Regions from separate parts of the Thermopolyspora sp. NPDC052614 genome, predicted to be linked through region 2. Evidence: riboswitches for the same ligand, from Rfam matches in the RefSeq annotation. Region 2 holds a riboswitch; the other holds the start of a gene.
What was found. A riboswitch is a leader RNA that binds a small molecule or an ion and turns the genes downstream of it on or off. The one in region 2 is predicted to bind cyclic di-AMP.
Positions count from the first base shown of each region.

Region 1: linked by a shared signal. The riboswitch ahead of AB0K60_RS10320 (C40 family peptidase) and the one ahead of AB0K60_RS18750 (CHAP domain-containing protein) in region 2 are both predicted to bind cyclic di-AMP.

Region 1 is NZ_JBFATZ010000004.1:151,319-158,420, forward strand. Features, by position in the region: gene AB0K60_RS10295 (long-chain fatty acid--CoA ligase) at 1-13, shown strand, start outside; gene AB0K60_RS10300 (AraC family transcriptional regulator) at 92-1,075, opposite strand; gene AB0K60_RS10305 (DUF2000 domain-containing protein) at 1,374-1,784, shown strand; gene AB0K60_RS10310 (glycosyltransferase family 4 protein) at 1,759-2,907, opposite strand; gene AB0K60_RS10315 (hypothetical protein) at 3,317-4,141, opposite strand; gene AB0K60_RS10320 (C40 family peptidase) at 4,527-5,099, opposite strand; cyclic di-AMP (ydaO/yuaA leader) riboswitch at 5,182-5,345, opposite strand; gene AB0K60_RS10325 (NlpC/P60 family protein) at 6,425-7,102, opposite strand, start outside.
Region 2 is NZ_JBFATZ010000008.1:50,345-57,446, forward strand. Features, by position in the region: gene AB0K60_RS18735 (antibiotic biosynthesis monooxygenase family protein) at 1-301, shown strand, start outside; gene AB0K60_RS18740 (DUF1349 domain-containing protein) at 355-954, opposite strand; gene AB0K60_RS18745 (VOC family protein) at 1,325-1,714, opposite strand; gene AB0K60_RS18750 (CHAP domain-containing protein) at 1,869-2,588, opposite strand; cyclic di-AMP (ydaO/yuaA leader) riboswitch at 2,601-2,751, opposite strand; gene AB0K60_RS18755 (DUF2235 domain-containing protein) at 3,113-4,861, shown strand; gene AB0K60_RS18760 (CBS domain-containing protein) at 5,214-5,681, shown strand; gene pdhA (pyruvate dehydrogenase (acetyl-transferring) E1 component subunit alpha) at 5,719-6,894, shown strand; gene AB0K60_RS18770 (alpha-ketoacid dehydrogenase subunit beta) at 6,910-7,102, shown strand, end outside.

The DNA.
Region 1 (7,102 bases), on a different contig from region 2:
CCTGTACGGCTGAGCCGCCCCTGAGCCGCCCCCCTGAGCCGCCCCTGAGCCGCCGCTGTGCCACCCCTGAGCCGCCCCTGAGCCGCCCGGGTCAGATCGCCGTCTGGTAGACGCGGGGCGTGACGCCGAAGCAGCGTACGAACCAGCGGGTCAGGTGGCTCTGGTCGGCGAACCCGGTCGCGGCGGCCGCCTCGGCGATCGGCATGCCCTCGGCGATGAGCCGCCGGGCCCGCCGCAGGCGCAGGTCCCGCTGGTAGTCGCTGGGGGCCAGGCCGTACGCGGCCTGGAAGGAGCGGTAGACGGCGAAACGGCTCGCGCCGGTGGCGGCGGCGAGGTCGGCGGCCGAGATGTCCTCCAGGTAGCGGTCGGCGATCACCTCCCGGGCCCGCCGGGCGATCCCGGGGACGGCGAGGTACCGGTCGCCCGTCGAGACCCGGCGGGCCGCCCCCTCGCGCACGACGGCGGCGATCGCGGCCCGCAGCAGCTCGTCGCGGCGCAGCCGGGACGCGCCGCCGAGCAGGGCCGCGTGCAGGGCCCGCAGCCGGGCCGCGGCGCGCGGCGCGGCCACCACCGGCCGGGGGAACAGCGGCAGGCCGGGCGTCCGGTCCGCGCCGTCGGCGAGGATGCCGTCGTTGAGGATGTCGCCCATCAGGTCCACGCCGACATGGATCATGCGGTAGGTGAAGCCCGCGCCGTCGTTGGGGTGCCCGTCGTGCGGCTCGTCGGGGTTGAAGGCGAGCAGCATGCCCGCCGCGCTGGTGTGCCGCGCGCCCCGGCAGGTGAAGCCCTGGTTGCCGGCCTCGGTGAGGCCGAAGGAGTACGACTCGTGGCTGTGCCGATGGTAGACGTGCCGCCGGAAGTGGGCGTACATGGCCTCCAGCGGCTCATCGGCGCTGCGCCAGTACCTCGCCCAGTCGCCGCCCCGCCCGCCCCGCCCGTTGTGCTCGCCCTGGGAGGCATGCGCGGTCCGCTCGGCCCGCCCGGTCCATCCGGCCCGCTCGACCGTCGGGACGCCCGGCCGCCGCGGCGGGACCGGGGCGAAGCGGGCCCGCTCCCAGGTCTGGTGTCGGTCCACGCTCCCAGAGTAGTTCCCAGGGTATTCGTCGGGCGGGGTGCGGAGGCGGGGGTGCGGGGGCGGGGTCCGGCGGCGAGGTCCGGCGGCAGGGCCGGGGGCGGGGTCCGGCGGCGAGGTCCGGCGGCAGGGCCGGGGGCGGGGTCCGGCGGCAGGGTCCGGCGGCAGGGCCGGGGGCGGGGTCCGGCGGCAGGGTCCGGCGGCAGGGCCGGGGGCGAGGGCCGCGCGTCGGCGCCAGCCGTACGGGCGAGGCGCACCAGCGTTCAAGACGGAGGCGAGGGCGCGAGGCAGGCTGCCGTGCATGCGTTTCGACACCAAGATTGGCATCTGCGTGCGCCCGGACCTGGCCGGCTGGCAGAAGCTCAACGTCGTGGCGTTCCTCGCCAGCGGCGTGGCCGGGGGCGTGCCCGGGGTCATGGGGCTGCCTTACCGGGACGGCTCCGGCAACGATTACCTGCCGATGATCCGCCAGCCCATGTTGGTCTACACGGCCGAACTCCCGGAACTGGCCCGCGTCCGGGAGCGGGCCCTCGCCCGTGGCCTGTCCGTCGCCCTCTACACCGAGGAGCTGTTCAAGACCGGAAACGACGACGACAACCGGGCGGCCGTCGCGGCCGTGCCCGCCGAGGAGCTCAATCTGGTCGGCATCTGCGTCTACGGCCCCCGCAACGCCGTGGACAAGGTGCTCAAGGGCCTGTCCCTGCATCCCTGAGGTCGGGTGCGCCGGTCAGCAGCGCGGCGAAGCGGTCGGCGACCGCGTCCCAGCGCCAGTCGCGCTCGACCCAGGCCCGGCCCCGCTCCCCCATCGCCCGCGCACCGGCGGGATCCTTCAGCAACCCGATCAGGGCGGCGGCCACGTCGGAGGGCCGGCGGCCGTCCACGACGAAGCCGGTCTGCCCGTCCACGACCGCGTCCGGGGCTCCTCCGGAGTTCCCGGCGACGACGGGCAGGCCGGTCGCCGACGCCTCCAGGTAGACGATGCCGAGCCCCTCGACGTCCAGGCCCCACCGGCGGGTACGGCACGGCATCGCGAACACGTCCCCCGCGTCGTAGTAGGCCGGCAGCGTGCTCCACGGCACCGACCCGGTGACGAGCGCCGATCCGCCCAGCCCCAGCGAGGCGATCATGCGTTCCAGCGTCCTGCGGTAGGGTCCGCCGCCGACCAGCAACAGGAAGGCCCCCGGGATCGCGCGCAGCACCTCCGGCCAGGCGCGGATCAGCGTGTCCTGCCCTTTGCGCGGCACCAGCCGCGACACGCACACCACGACGGGCCGCTGCCCGAGGCCGAGCGCCGACCTGATCTCCGCACCGCCCGCGCCGGGGCGGAACACGTCGGTGTCCACACCGGGCGAGAGCCGTACGAGCTTGTCCTCGGGGACGGACCCGGCGAGCCGGTCCCGGCTGAAGCCGCCCAGGTAGGTGACGATGTCGGCCCCCCGCGCGATGCGCCGCAGCAGCCCCCGCCCGACGCCGAGGCCCGCCCAGGCGGCCTCGTGCCCGTGCGTGAGCATCACGATCCGACTCGCGCCCGCCTGCCGCATCGCGGGCGCGAGCAGCCCGATCGGCAACGCCGCCCCGAACACGACCGTGTCGATCCGGTGCTCGCGCACCAGCCGCGCCGCGCGCCGGGCAACCGTCGGCACGGGCAGCATCAGCGTCGTCGGATGCCGGACCACCCGGTACGGCTGCCGCGCGTCGAACGCCTCGCACCCCCGCCACCGGGGCGCGTAGACGATCAGCGACCCAGGGGGCCGGCGCATGGCCAGGGCATGCACGAACGCCTGGATGCCCCCGGGCCGGGGCGGAAAGTCGTTGGTGACGATCAGAGTGCTCACGTGAGGGCAGACCGTTTCGCCGCGCGAGGGATCGGGCCGAGGCCGGCCGCCCCGGAACCCCCGGATGTAACGATGTAACGCGTTTCGAATCTACTGCACGATCGTCTCCACCGGCCGACGTCCTCCCCATCGGATATCGCCATGAGACCCTCGGCCGCCGACGCAAGGGCGGGACCCGTCCACGTCAGTTCCCTGCGCAGATACTCGCGCCAGGCGGCGGTGAACTCGGCCCACGTCCTCCCCATCGGATATCGCCATGAGACCCTCGGCCGCCGACGCAAGGGCGGGACCCGTCCACGTCAGTTCCCTGCGCAGATACTCGCGCCAGGCGGCGGTGAACTCGGCCCACGTCCTCCCCATCGGATATCGCCATGAGACCCTCGGCCGCCGACGCAAGGGCGGGACCCGATCATGTCAGTTCCCTGCGCAGATACTCGCGCCAGGCGGCGGTGAACTCGGCCGACCCCATCCCCAGCACCTGCCGCAGGACCGCGTCGGCATCCCGAGGCCGGAGGCGCATGTAACGGTAGAGGTCAACGAGCCGGTTCTCGCCGAAGCGGGCCGCGACGTACCGGCAGGCGAGCCACGCCTCCTGGTAGGCCCGCACGCGTCGCGGCCCCAGGTCGAAGTCCGACGGGCCGGGCAGGGCGTCGGGAAGCCGTCCCGCGCGCACCTCGGCGGCCAACTCGGCCGCGGCGACGGGCACCGGGATGCCCGAGTCACGGAAACCGACATAATCGGCGAACCCCTCCACCAGCCATCGGGGAGTGTCGTGGTCGACGGCGGCGCCGGTGGCGACGTGGGTCAGCTCGTGAGTGAGCACGACCCGCCGTCCCGCCGCCGAGAGCCGGGCGAACCCCGCGGGCTCGACGATCACGTGGCCGTCGCCCGCGAGCGCGGCCAGGCCGCGCACGTCGGCGGGCGCGGCGAGAACGGCCGCGCGGGCGGTGGTGGACGGCACGAGCACGATCGCGTCCACGGTCCCCCAGACTCGTGCCACGGTACGGCGGGCCCGCTCGGCGAGGTCCACGAGTTCGGCACGCAGTGCGGAGCCGCCGCCGACCACCACGACCCGGTCGCCCCGAGTAATCGCCGCGGCACCCGTCCAGACGGCGGGGTGCTCGCGGACGAGCGCCAGCGCGCGGCCCAGGAGCGGGTCGGGGGGCGGCACCGCTCCGGCGGCGGTCGCCGCCAGCAGGAGCACGGCAAGCGCCCGAGCGGCCCATCTGCGCATGATGCGGCATGGTACGGGGCGTGGCACCCGGACGTGACACAAGGCGTGGCGCGAGGATGCGGCACAGGGGCGTGGCATCCGGATGCGGCACCGGGACGTGACACAAGGGGTGGCGCGAGGATGCGGCAGCCGGACATGGCACCCGGACGTGACATAAGGCGTGGCACGAGGATGCGGCACCCGGGCATGGCATTCGGATGTGGCACCCGGACGCGGCACCGGGACGTGACACAAGGCGTGGCACGAGGATGCGGCACCCGGGCATGGCACCCGGACTGACACAAGGCGTGGCGCGAGGATGCGGCAGCCGGGCATGACGCGGCCCCGCCCACCGTGAGGAGAGGATGGGCGGGGCCGTGGTGCCGCGGTCGGCGTCTCGGCTACGTCACAGGCCGGGACGTACCGCGCCGCTGAACGACGCCCTGCGCCATGCGTTCAGCTTGTCGATGCGCACCCGCTTCCCCGAGCTGGGAGCGTGGATCATTTTTCCGTTCCCGACGTACATGCCGACATGGCCCTTGCCGTAGAAGAAGATCAGGTCTCCGCCACGGAGGTTCTTCCAGGAGACCTTGGTCTTGATCGCACGGTACTGTGCCGTCGTCACTCTCGGGATCTTCACGCCCGCCTTCCGCCAGGCGTACTGCACCAGACCGGAGCAGTCGAAGCCGCCCTTGCCGGTGCCGCCGTAGCGGTACGGCGTGCCGATCTGCGCCTTGGCCGCCGCGATGGCCCGGTTCGCCCTGGCGCGTTGCCGCGCGACCTTACCGAGCTTCCGGGTGGCCTTCCTCGTGCCCAGTTTGACGCCGCCCAAATTGACGCCGCTCAACGTCGCACCGCTGAGTTGCCCGGACATCTGGACGGTGGCCGGCAGGCCGGCCTGGGCTGTCGTCGGCGTGCCGGCGGTCGCGGCGTGGGCCGCGGTGCTCTGCAGGGTGACCGCTCCGGCTGAGACGGTCACGGTGAGGGCCACTCCGCCGAGGGAGACCCGGACGGCACGCGACAGACGGGGGTTGTGCGAGGTGGTGGACAGGATCTCTCCTAGGGTCTTCCACTTGCGCCTACCGGGTTAGCTGACGGGTTCGGGCGGGGAAGTCTGATCGCCCTTCGGTGAACATCACCGATTCACCCCGCTCCCTCGCACCGGAGGGCATTTGGGTCCCCGGCTCCATGCCTCCTGACTGCATGGATTCGGCCTGCCTCCGCAAACCGTTGAACATTAAACCATTGGTTCGGGTTGCGGCGACATTATGGATCTGTTATCTGATCACCCGGTGATCAGCCGGGTGTTCTTGGCAGCGGCATGGCATGTCGCTGCGAGGCGCAAATCTACACACGCCAAGCAAATGCCGTCGACGATTCCGCCGAAATCGCCACAAGACAAGGCTTCGAACGAAATAAAAGCCCAGCACAAACGAGAAGTAAGTTACCCGTTTGTGATGCTTATCACATCACTGGAAGGCGGCCATTGATCGTCACACGAACATCATCAGTAACAGGAGTAACAACCCCGGGAGGGCCCAAAACATGATCGAAAATCTCGGCCATCCAACGAAAGCGGAACATCCGAATGTCCACACAGAAGGGGGCGGATCGGACAAATCATGATGAATCAAGCAGCGATTCCCCGAATTTGACTGCCTCAAAAGTGACTAATGCCACATCGCCAAGAGGCTCACGCCGGACGAGACCGAGCGCACCCCGCACCGGCCTCCTCGACCTGGTGAAGAACGGGACGGAGACGCCCGGCCGACTCATGGACGTCCGGTCTCCCTCGCTCGACGAGGCGAGGTGAGACGGCCTCCTGCGAGGGCCTCGGCGTGGGCCCCCTGACCCGATGGGGCATTCAGGACGTCGCGGCACACCATCTGGGCGCGGGTCGGATGGTCGGCCACGGACCGGCCGCGTGACGCGAAGGCCCGGCATCGATGCGCCCCGGACTGGATGCGCGGCAGCGGTTCGGCATGGATGCGACCGCGAACCGGCCAGGCGGCGCAGCGGTTCGACTCGCCCACGGCCGCTCGCCGGGGCCACCGGCCCGGGCGAGCGCCCTGCTGAGGGTCATGCCGCCGAGGGCCCGCCGGTCTGCACGCACACGATGCCGGACGCGCTGCACCTCACCGCGGGCGGCGATGAACGGCACCGTACGGGCGTGAACGCGACCGGGAACCGACCGCGTCACATGCGAACCCGAATAAACCCCACCAAACCCGGCGCAGCACGCGGGGCGCGGACGCGGAGGGCCGACGCGCTCTTCGCAGGCGTCCCGAGAATCCGGGCCCGAGGTCAGGGCCGCACGGCGCCGACGAACCGACCCATGCCGTAGGACGACAGCGTCACGACCTTCACCACGTCGCCGGTGCGTGGCGCGTGCACCATCTTGCCGTCACCGGCGTACACGCCCACATGCCCGAGCCCGTTGCTGAACAGCAGGTCGCCGGGCTGCAAATCGTCCATCGACACGCGGCGGTTCGCCCCCCAGGCCCACTGCTGCGTGGTCGTACGGGGCAGTTCGACCCCGGCCGCCCGCCAGGCCGCCTGAGTGAGCCCCGAGCAGTCCCACACGCCCGGTCCCGTGCCGCCGTACCGGTACGGCTTGCCGATCTGGCTGTAGGCGAACTGCAGGGCCGTCCTGGCGTTGCCCGAGGCGGGGCCGGTGTACTTCAGGCCGGTGCTGTTGGTGTTCCCGGCGTTGTAGGTCCCCAGCCGACGCAGCAGCCGCTCCTGCTCGGTGACCAGCTTCTCGACCTCGTCCCGCTTCTTGCGGAACTTCTCGCGGTCGTCCGCGGCCTCCTCGAAGGCGGTCTTGGCCCTGTCCCTGCGGGCCCCGAGGTCCTTCACCTCGGCCTCGTACCCGCTCATCGCCTCGGAGCGCACCTTCGAGATCTGGCTCAGTGTCGCCAGGCCGTTCAGCGTCATGAGTGGGTCGCCCCCGCCCGCGATGCCGGGCATGGCGAGCGCGTC
Region 2 (7,102 bases):
CGAACACGCCGAGATCACAATCTTTCCGGGCCGGGCGGCCGAGTTCGAGGAGGCGTTCGAGCGCGGCCACAAGGCGATCGCGCAGTCCCCGGGGTATTTGTGGGCGCGGCTGGTCCGGCAGATCGAGAACCCCGACACCTACCTGCTGCTGATCGGGTGGGAGTCACTGGAGGCGCACACGGTGGTGTTCCGCGAGTCCGACCTGTTCCAGCAGTGGCGCGCGGCCGTCGGGCCGTTCTTCGCGTCCCCGCCCACCGTCACCCACTACGACGGCGAGCTGACGCCCGCCGAGGGCGCCTAGCCTTCGAGGGCCGGGATCAGCCCGATATCACGCCGGCGGATCGTGACGCCGGGTCACTCGCCGCTTCGCAGGTCGGACAGGCATTTCGGGGAGTACGCGATCTCGTCGAAGCGGGCGGTGCACCCGGGCCCGGTGGGCGACTGGGCCAGGAAGCCGACCTCGGGATCGCCGTCCAGCGCGAAGTATCGGATCAGGTGCCAGAAGTCCGAGCCGAGCGCGACGTGGAAGGCGAAGGCCGGGCCCAGGCGGGAGATACGCAACCGGACCTCCTCGCCCTTGACGGGAATCGAGTTGCAGTCGTCGGACACACCTCGGTTCACCACGGAGACGACGGTGGGACGACCCTGTGGGGAGAGTTCCAGGCAGAACTTCGCCCACGTGTCCTCTCCGGCGTACAGCAGCAGCACACCGGCGTCGTACGTGGAGGCGAGGTCGGTGGTGATCCGGGCGCTCAGGGTGAAGTCGCCGTCCAGACGGCCGAGCAGCGCGGGCGCGTTGGCGTAACGGCCTGGGCCGCCGGGGTCGGTGAACAGGTCGGTGCCAGGGCCCGCGGACAGGGTGAGCGCGTCGTCGGCCTCGATCCGCCAACCGGCGGGCTGGTTCAGCGGACGCAGCGGGGCCGGGAAGACGGGCAGGAGTATCGGGTCTGTCATCGGTCCTCCTCAGTGGTACCGAGGGTCGTACACGTTGGCGACCAGGTCAGCGACGATCGCGGCTTTCTCGGTCGGATGTACGTACGCGCGGTGCACTACACGCCCCCGCCGCCGAGGATGGTCGGCGGCGGGGGCTTGCGGACCTGGAACAAGGGGTGCTTCGTTGATCCAACCGCCTCCACCCTCTCAGCAATGCGTCCGGAGTCAAGCTGGTTGGTCGGCAGGCGTCCGGCTCAGGCTGATATGCACCTGCGATGCGCCGGACCTGCTTGAAGCGTTCATCGACGGGTAGCCGCCAAGGCGGCGGGCGCCTGGGGACCGCTCAGCCGCGGACCGGCCAGGCACGCCCACGGCCCTGGCCCCGGCGGCGTCAGTCCTCCCAGCGCTGGGCGTTCTGATCATTCAACGTGCCCGGCTCCTGGGGAATGACGCAGAAGGGCAGCCCGGCGGGGTCCTCCATGACCGCCCACCTGTCGTTCACCATTCGCAGTCGCCTGGCCCCGAGTGCCTCCAGACGCGCGATCTCCGCCTGTAGATCGTCGGTGTGGATATCGAGGTGAACGCGGGCGGAGCCCGTCCCGAGTCGCTGGATGAGCAGGCCGAAGGCGTCCCCGGGCAAGGTGGCGCCGTGGTACTCCGGATACCGCCGAGACCGGGTCAGCGTCTGACCGGTCGCCTCCTGCCAGAACGTCAGTTCCTCGTCGTGAACGCCCTCGGGCACGTCGATCACGACCTTGTGGATCCTGCTGTAATGCGCCATTGCCCCATCCTCCCGCGAGCAGTCCGGAGATCAGGACCTTCAGCGCCGCGTCGGTGCTGCGCCGCCGGTGAAGGGAGAGCCCAGGCCCACCCGTCGTGGGCCCGGGATGCTCGTCCGGCGCCGGCCGTACGGGAGAGAAATCGGCCGGGGGAGGTCAGGCGGGGTAGGCGGGATAGCCGTAGCCGACGACCTGCCAGGTGGGGCGGACGCGGCGTTCGACCTTGCCGTTGCCGGTGTTGCCTTCGATGGTGGTGATGGTGCCGTCGCCGTTGTCGCGTTCCACCAGGCCCACGTGGTCGATGGCGTCGGTGTCCTTGCTGCCGCCCCAGTCGAAGAAGACGACGGCGCCCGGCTTGGGCGCGGTGCCCCAGTGGCGGTTGGCCTGGAACCACTTGGCGTAGGTGACGGTGTAGGCGTCCCAGCCGAGGACGGGGCGGATGCCGGCCTGCTCGCCGACCCAGGAGACGAACATGGCGCACCAGGGGGCGTTGGCGTAGCCGCGCAGGGTGCCGCCGTCGCGGGCGAGGGTCTCCAGGGCGCGCGGAGTGGACATGTACCACCGCTGGAACTCGGTGCCGCCGCCGTCGGCGTTCTCGGTGACGCCGATCTTGCTTGCCGCGATGCGGAGGACGTCCTGGGCCGTCACCGGAGGGAGCTTCTTGGCGATGCGCTCCAAGGGGGTCAGCTGGGCGTCGTCGGTGTTGGGGGCGTCTTTGGCCTTTTTCGCGGCGGCTGCACCTCGGGCCAGGCCGTGGCCGGATGCGGCGAGGCCGGGCGAGGCGGGGAGGACGGCCGCCGCGGCGACGGCCGTACAGAGGATGATGCGAGGGAGGGTTGCGCCTTCACGTGCCCGGGAGGGGCTGTACATGGACATACGGGGGCTTACTCCTTGCTTCCATGCCGCCTACCGGGTTAGCTGACGGGTTCGGGCATGGAAGGTGCCCTACGACGCGCCGCGACGAGGCGTGCGTCGATTCACCCCGGTGGAGAGTGGGTCCCCGGCTCCTCGAAGATCTCGGACTCGGCGGCCGCGCGTCTCACCGACAGAGAGGATCTCCGCCGGAGGGACGACGGTCACGGTTGTCTGGCCTCAACCCGGGCTCGTACGGCGCGCCGGGCCGAATACCATGCGGACGAAGGTAAACGATTCGGACAAATCCGCGCAAACATCCGTCAAGGTGGGGCGATGGAAAAGCCTTGCGCCATCGGGGTTGCAGGTCGGAAATTTTACCTTTGCCGCCCCCTCGGGGGCGTCGTCCCAGAGCCGCAATACCGGCAGGTCAAGGGCGGCACATGCCCGCCGGATTCATCCCATTGATCCCGGAGTTTTCCCTACAAATACGAAGGGTAGCGTAGCAACTGCTATCTGTAGCCAACAGGCCCGGGGGTCATGGGATCATGCGTCAGCTCATCGTGTGCTGCGACGGCACCTGGAACACGGCGGAGGACAGGGCCATCACCAACGTGCGGCGGCTCTACAACGCCCTCGCCGAGAAGGACGAGAACGACAATCCACAACTGGCTTACTATCAGCCCGGCGTGGGCACCATGCGTAACCGTCTCATCGGCGGCGGCACCGGGCTCGGCCTGTCCCGCAATGTGATGGACGCCTATCTGTGGCTGACCACGCGGTACGAGCCCGGGGACCAGATCTCGCTGTTCGGTTTCAGCCGTGGCGCCTACACCGCCCGCAGCCTCGCCGGCATGATCTCCGCCTGCGGCCTGATCGACACCACCAAGACCGACGAGCAGGCGATCCGGCCCCAGCTCCGCCGCCTCTACCAGCAGGGATACCGGCAGCGGGGTCGGCGGAACACGCAGTGGCGCGACGGGCTCACCTTCCGCTGGGACGCCGACGACGCCAAGAACATCCCGATCCGGTTCATCGGCGTGTGGGACACCGTCGGCGCCCTCGGCGTACCGGACTACCTGGGCGTACTGGAGATGCTCGACCGGCCGCACCGCTTCCACGACCTGCGGCTCAACCCGCACATCAGGTTCGCGCGGCACGCGCTGGCGATGGACGAGCGGCGCGAGCCGTACCAGCCGACGTTGTGGGCCGAGCCGTACGGGCCGGAGCAGGACGTGCTGCAGGTGTGGTTCCCCGGCAGCCACAAGGACGTCGGCGGCGGCCACCCCGAGCGGGGGCTCAGCGACGGCGCGCTGCGCTGGATGATCGACGAGGCGCGTGAGCTGATCAAGCTCGGCTTCCACAAGGAGACCGTCGAGGACCAGATCGATCCCGACCCCCTCGACGTCATGCACGACGACGAGCTCGGCGCGATCGGCGTGCTCGACCAGGTCGTGGACCCGATGCTCAAGCCGGTGCGGGAGATGCTGCTGCGCCCGCGCCCGCGCGCCGTGCCGCGGATCGACCCGCACGCGCCGACCCGGATCATCCACGAGTCGGTGTACGAGCGGCACCAGCGCCCGCCGATCACCTCCGGCGCCTACCGGCCCACGCGGGTGCTCGCGCCCGGTCAGGAGCGGACGGTCGAGGTGTTCGCGCACGAGCCGTGGAACGAGACCGGGCTGTACCTGGAGCCGGGCGAGTACCGCTTCATCGCCGACGGCATGTGGCAGGACGGCGACATCATGGCCGGTCCCGAGGGGACGTCGGGGCTCGACCTGCTCAACCCGATGCGGGAGCGCCTGCGCCTGCTGTCCACGCTGTGGGGCGGCGGCGAGCGGCTCTTCCGCATGATCACCCGCAACGCCGCGGCGGGCTTCATCGGGGCGCGGCGCGAGGGCGACCTGCCGTGGATGTCGCTGGTGGGCGTCATCGCCAACGACGCCGTGTCGATCAAGTCGCGCGACGGGATGCGGCACGCGCACGAGCGGATCCCGATCGGCATCGGCACGCGCTGCCACGTGACCAAGGGCGGTTACCTGTACGCGTACGCCAACGACGCCTGGGGCCTGTACGGCAACAACCAGGGCAGCGTGCGCCTCACCGTGGCCCGGTTGGTCGCCGACGAGCCGCACACCGTGCTCACGCACGCCTCGCTCGCGCACACCCTCGGCGGCAACGCCGGCTCCGACATGGGGGGCGGGAACTCCGACGGAGGCGCGCGGACGGTCGCGGGCGGTCGCCGTACCGGGGCGGGGGCGGCGGGCCGGGTGCGCCGTGAGGTGCAGGAGGCCTGACCGGTCCCGTCGCGAAGCGGTTCGCGGGTCCGCTGGTGAACCCGTGGCAGGCGCGGACGACGCGTCGAACAGGCCCGGCGCTCGGGGGCGTGCCGGGCCTGTGGCGCGTCCAGGGCCGGTACTCGACCGGTGCTTGAGCGGTGCCGTGTGCGGAGGAGGAGCGCGCGAACCGGCTCGCACCGCCCGCAGGTGAGCAGGCGGCGAATCAGGGTAGAGCAGGCCGACGCGGGCAGACGTACCTTCGCGCCCGCATCCCGGCGGACACGACCCCGAGGACACGAGCCCCTCCCCGCCGGCAAAGGCCGCAGAACCGTCGCACAAGGACGGCCGGGAGGGCGCAGAGGAGGCTCAGGTGAAGGTCAAGGACATCATGACCGCCCCGGTGATCACCGTACGGCGGGACACCTCGGTGCCCGACGTGGCGGCGCTGCTGCGCGGCCGCCGGGTCAGCGCGGTCCCGGTCGTGGACGACGAGGGTGCCGTCGTCGGCCTGGTCAGCGAGTACGACCTGCTCGCCCGCGAGGGCGCGACCGCGGCCGACGTGATGACCTCCGCCGTAATCAGCGTCACCGAGGACACCGACGTCGACGAGGTACGCCACCTGCTGGTGGAGCGGCGCATCCGCCGCGTTCCGGTGCTGTCCGGCGGGCACATGGTCGGCATCGTCAGCCGATCGGACGTGATGGCGCTGCTCACCACCGAGTGGGCGTGCGGCGTGTGCGGCGAGGTCACCCGCGGCGAGCGGCCCCCGTCCCGCTGCCCGAAGTGCCACGCCGAGGCGGGCCGATTCGCCCTGCAGGAGCCCGCCCCGGGCAGTTGAGCGGCCCACCCATCCACACCCGTAGGAGGCGCGACCGATGGCACCGACCACGCCCGGCCCCGAGCCGGGCCGTACCGGGGAGCAGGCGGACAAGCCGCCGCAGGACCGGGCAGGCGAGCCCGCGGCGGAGGATCGAGCGGGCCGCCCGGACGCCGCCGAGGATCCGAAGGCGCTGACCGGCTACTACCGCCGGATGGCGCTGATCCGGTCCTTCGAGCTGCGCGCCGCCGAGATGTACACCCGGGCGAAGATCGGCGGCTACTGCCATCTCAACCTCGGCGAGGAGGCCACGGTCGTCGGCCTCATGGCGGCGCTGCGGCCCACCGACTACCTGTTCACCACCTATCGGGAGCACGGGTACGCCCTGGCCCGCGGCGCCGAGCCCGGCGCGGTCATGGCCGAACTGTTCGGCCGCGCCACCGGCATGTCGGGCGGCTTCGGCGGGTCGATGCACCTGTTCGACTGGAACCTGCGGCTGCTCGGCGGGTACGGCATCGTCGGCGGCCAGATCCCCCCGGCGACCGGCGCGGCGCTGGCGATCGCCCACCGGAGCGCGCCCGGGCCCGACGGGGAGGCGGTGATGTGCCTGATGGGCGACGGCACCACCAACATCGGCGCCTTCCACGAGTCGCTCAACCTCGCCGCCGTGTGGCGGCTGCCCATCGTGTACGTGATCGTCAACAACCTGCTCGGCATGGGCACGCCGGTCGAGGCGGCCTCCGGCGAGCCGGAGCTGTTCCGGCGCGGCTGCGCGTACCGCATCCCCGGGGAGCGGGTGGACGGCAACGACGTGCTCGCCGTACGGCGGGCGGCCACGGCGGCGATGGACCGCGCCCGGTCCGAGCATCAGCCGGTGCTGCTCGAGGCGGTCAGCTACCGGCTGCGCGGCCACTCGGTCGTGGACCCGGCCCGCTACCGGTCGGTGGAGGAGACCCGGCGGCTGCGCGAGCTGGACCCGCTGCCCGCCTTCCGCGCCCGGCTCATCGACGACGGGGTGCTGGACGAGGAGAGCGCGGCCCGCATCGACGACGAGGCCGAGCGGGAGGTCGCCGCCGCGATCGAGTTCGCCGACAACAGCCCGCCGCCCGCCGTGGAGACCCTCTTCGACCACGTGTACGCCACGCCGGTGGCCAACGCCCCGCGCGAACTGCCCGGCGACCCGCTGCCGGTGGGCCGCACGGACGAGGCGGACGAGGCGGACGAGGAGGGGTGAGCGGTGGCGCAGACCATGACCTACCGGCAGGCGCTGCACGACACGCTCCGCGCCGAGCTGCAGCGGGACGAGAACGTGCTGCTCATCGGCGAGGAGATCGGCGTCTTCGAAGGCTCCTACAAGATCACTGCGGGGCTGCTGGCCGAGTTCGGCCCCCGGCGGGTGCGGGACACGCCGATCAGCGAGGAGGGGTTCACCGGCGCCGCCG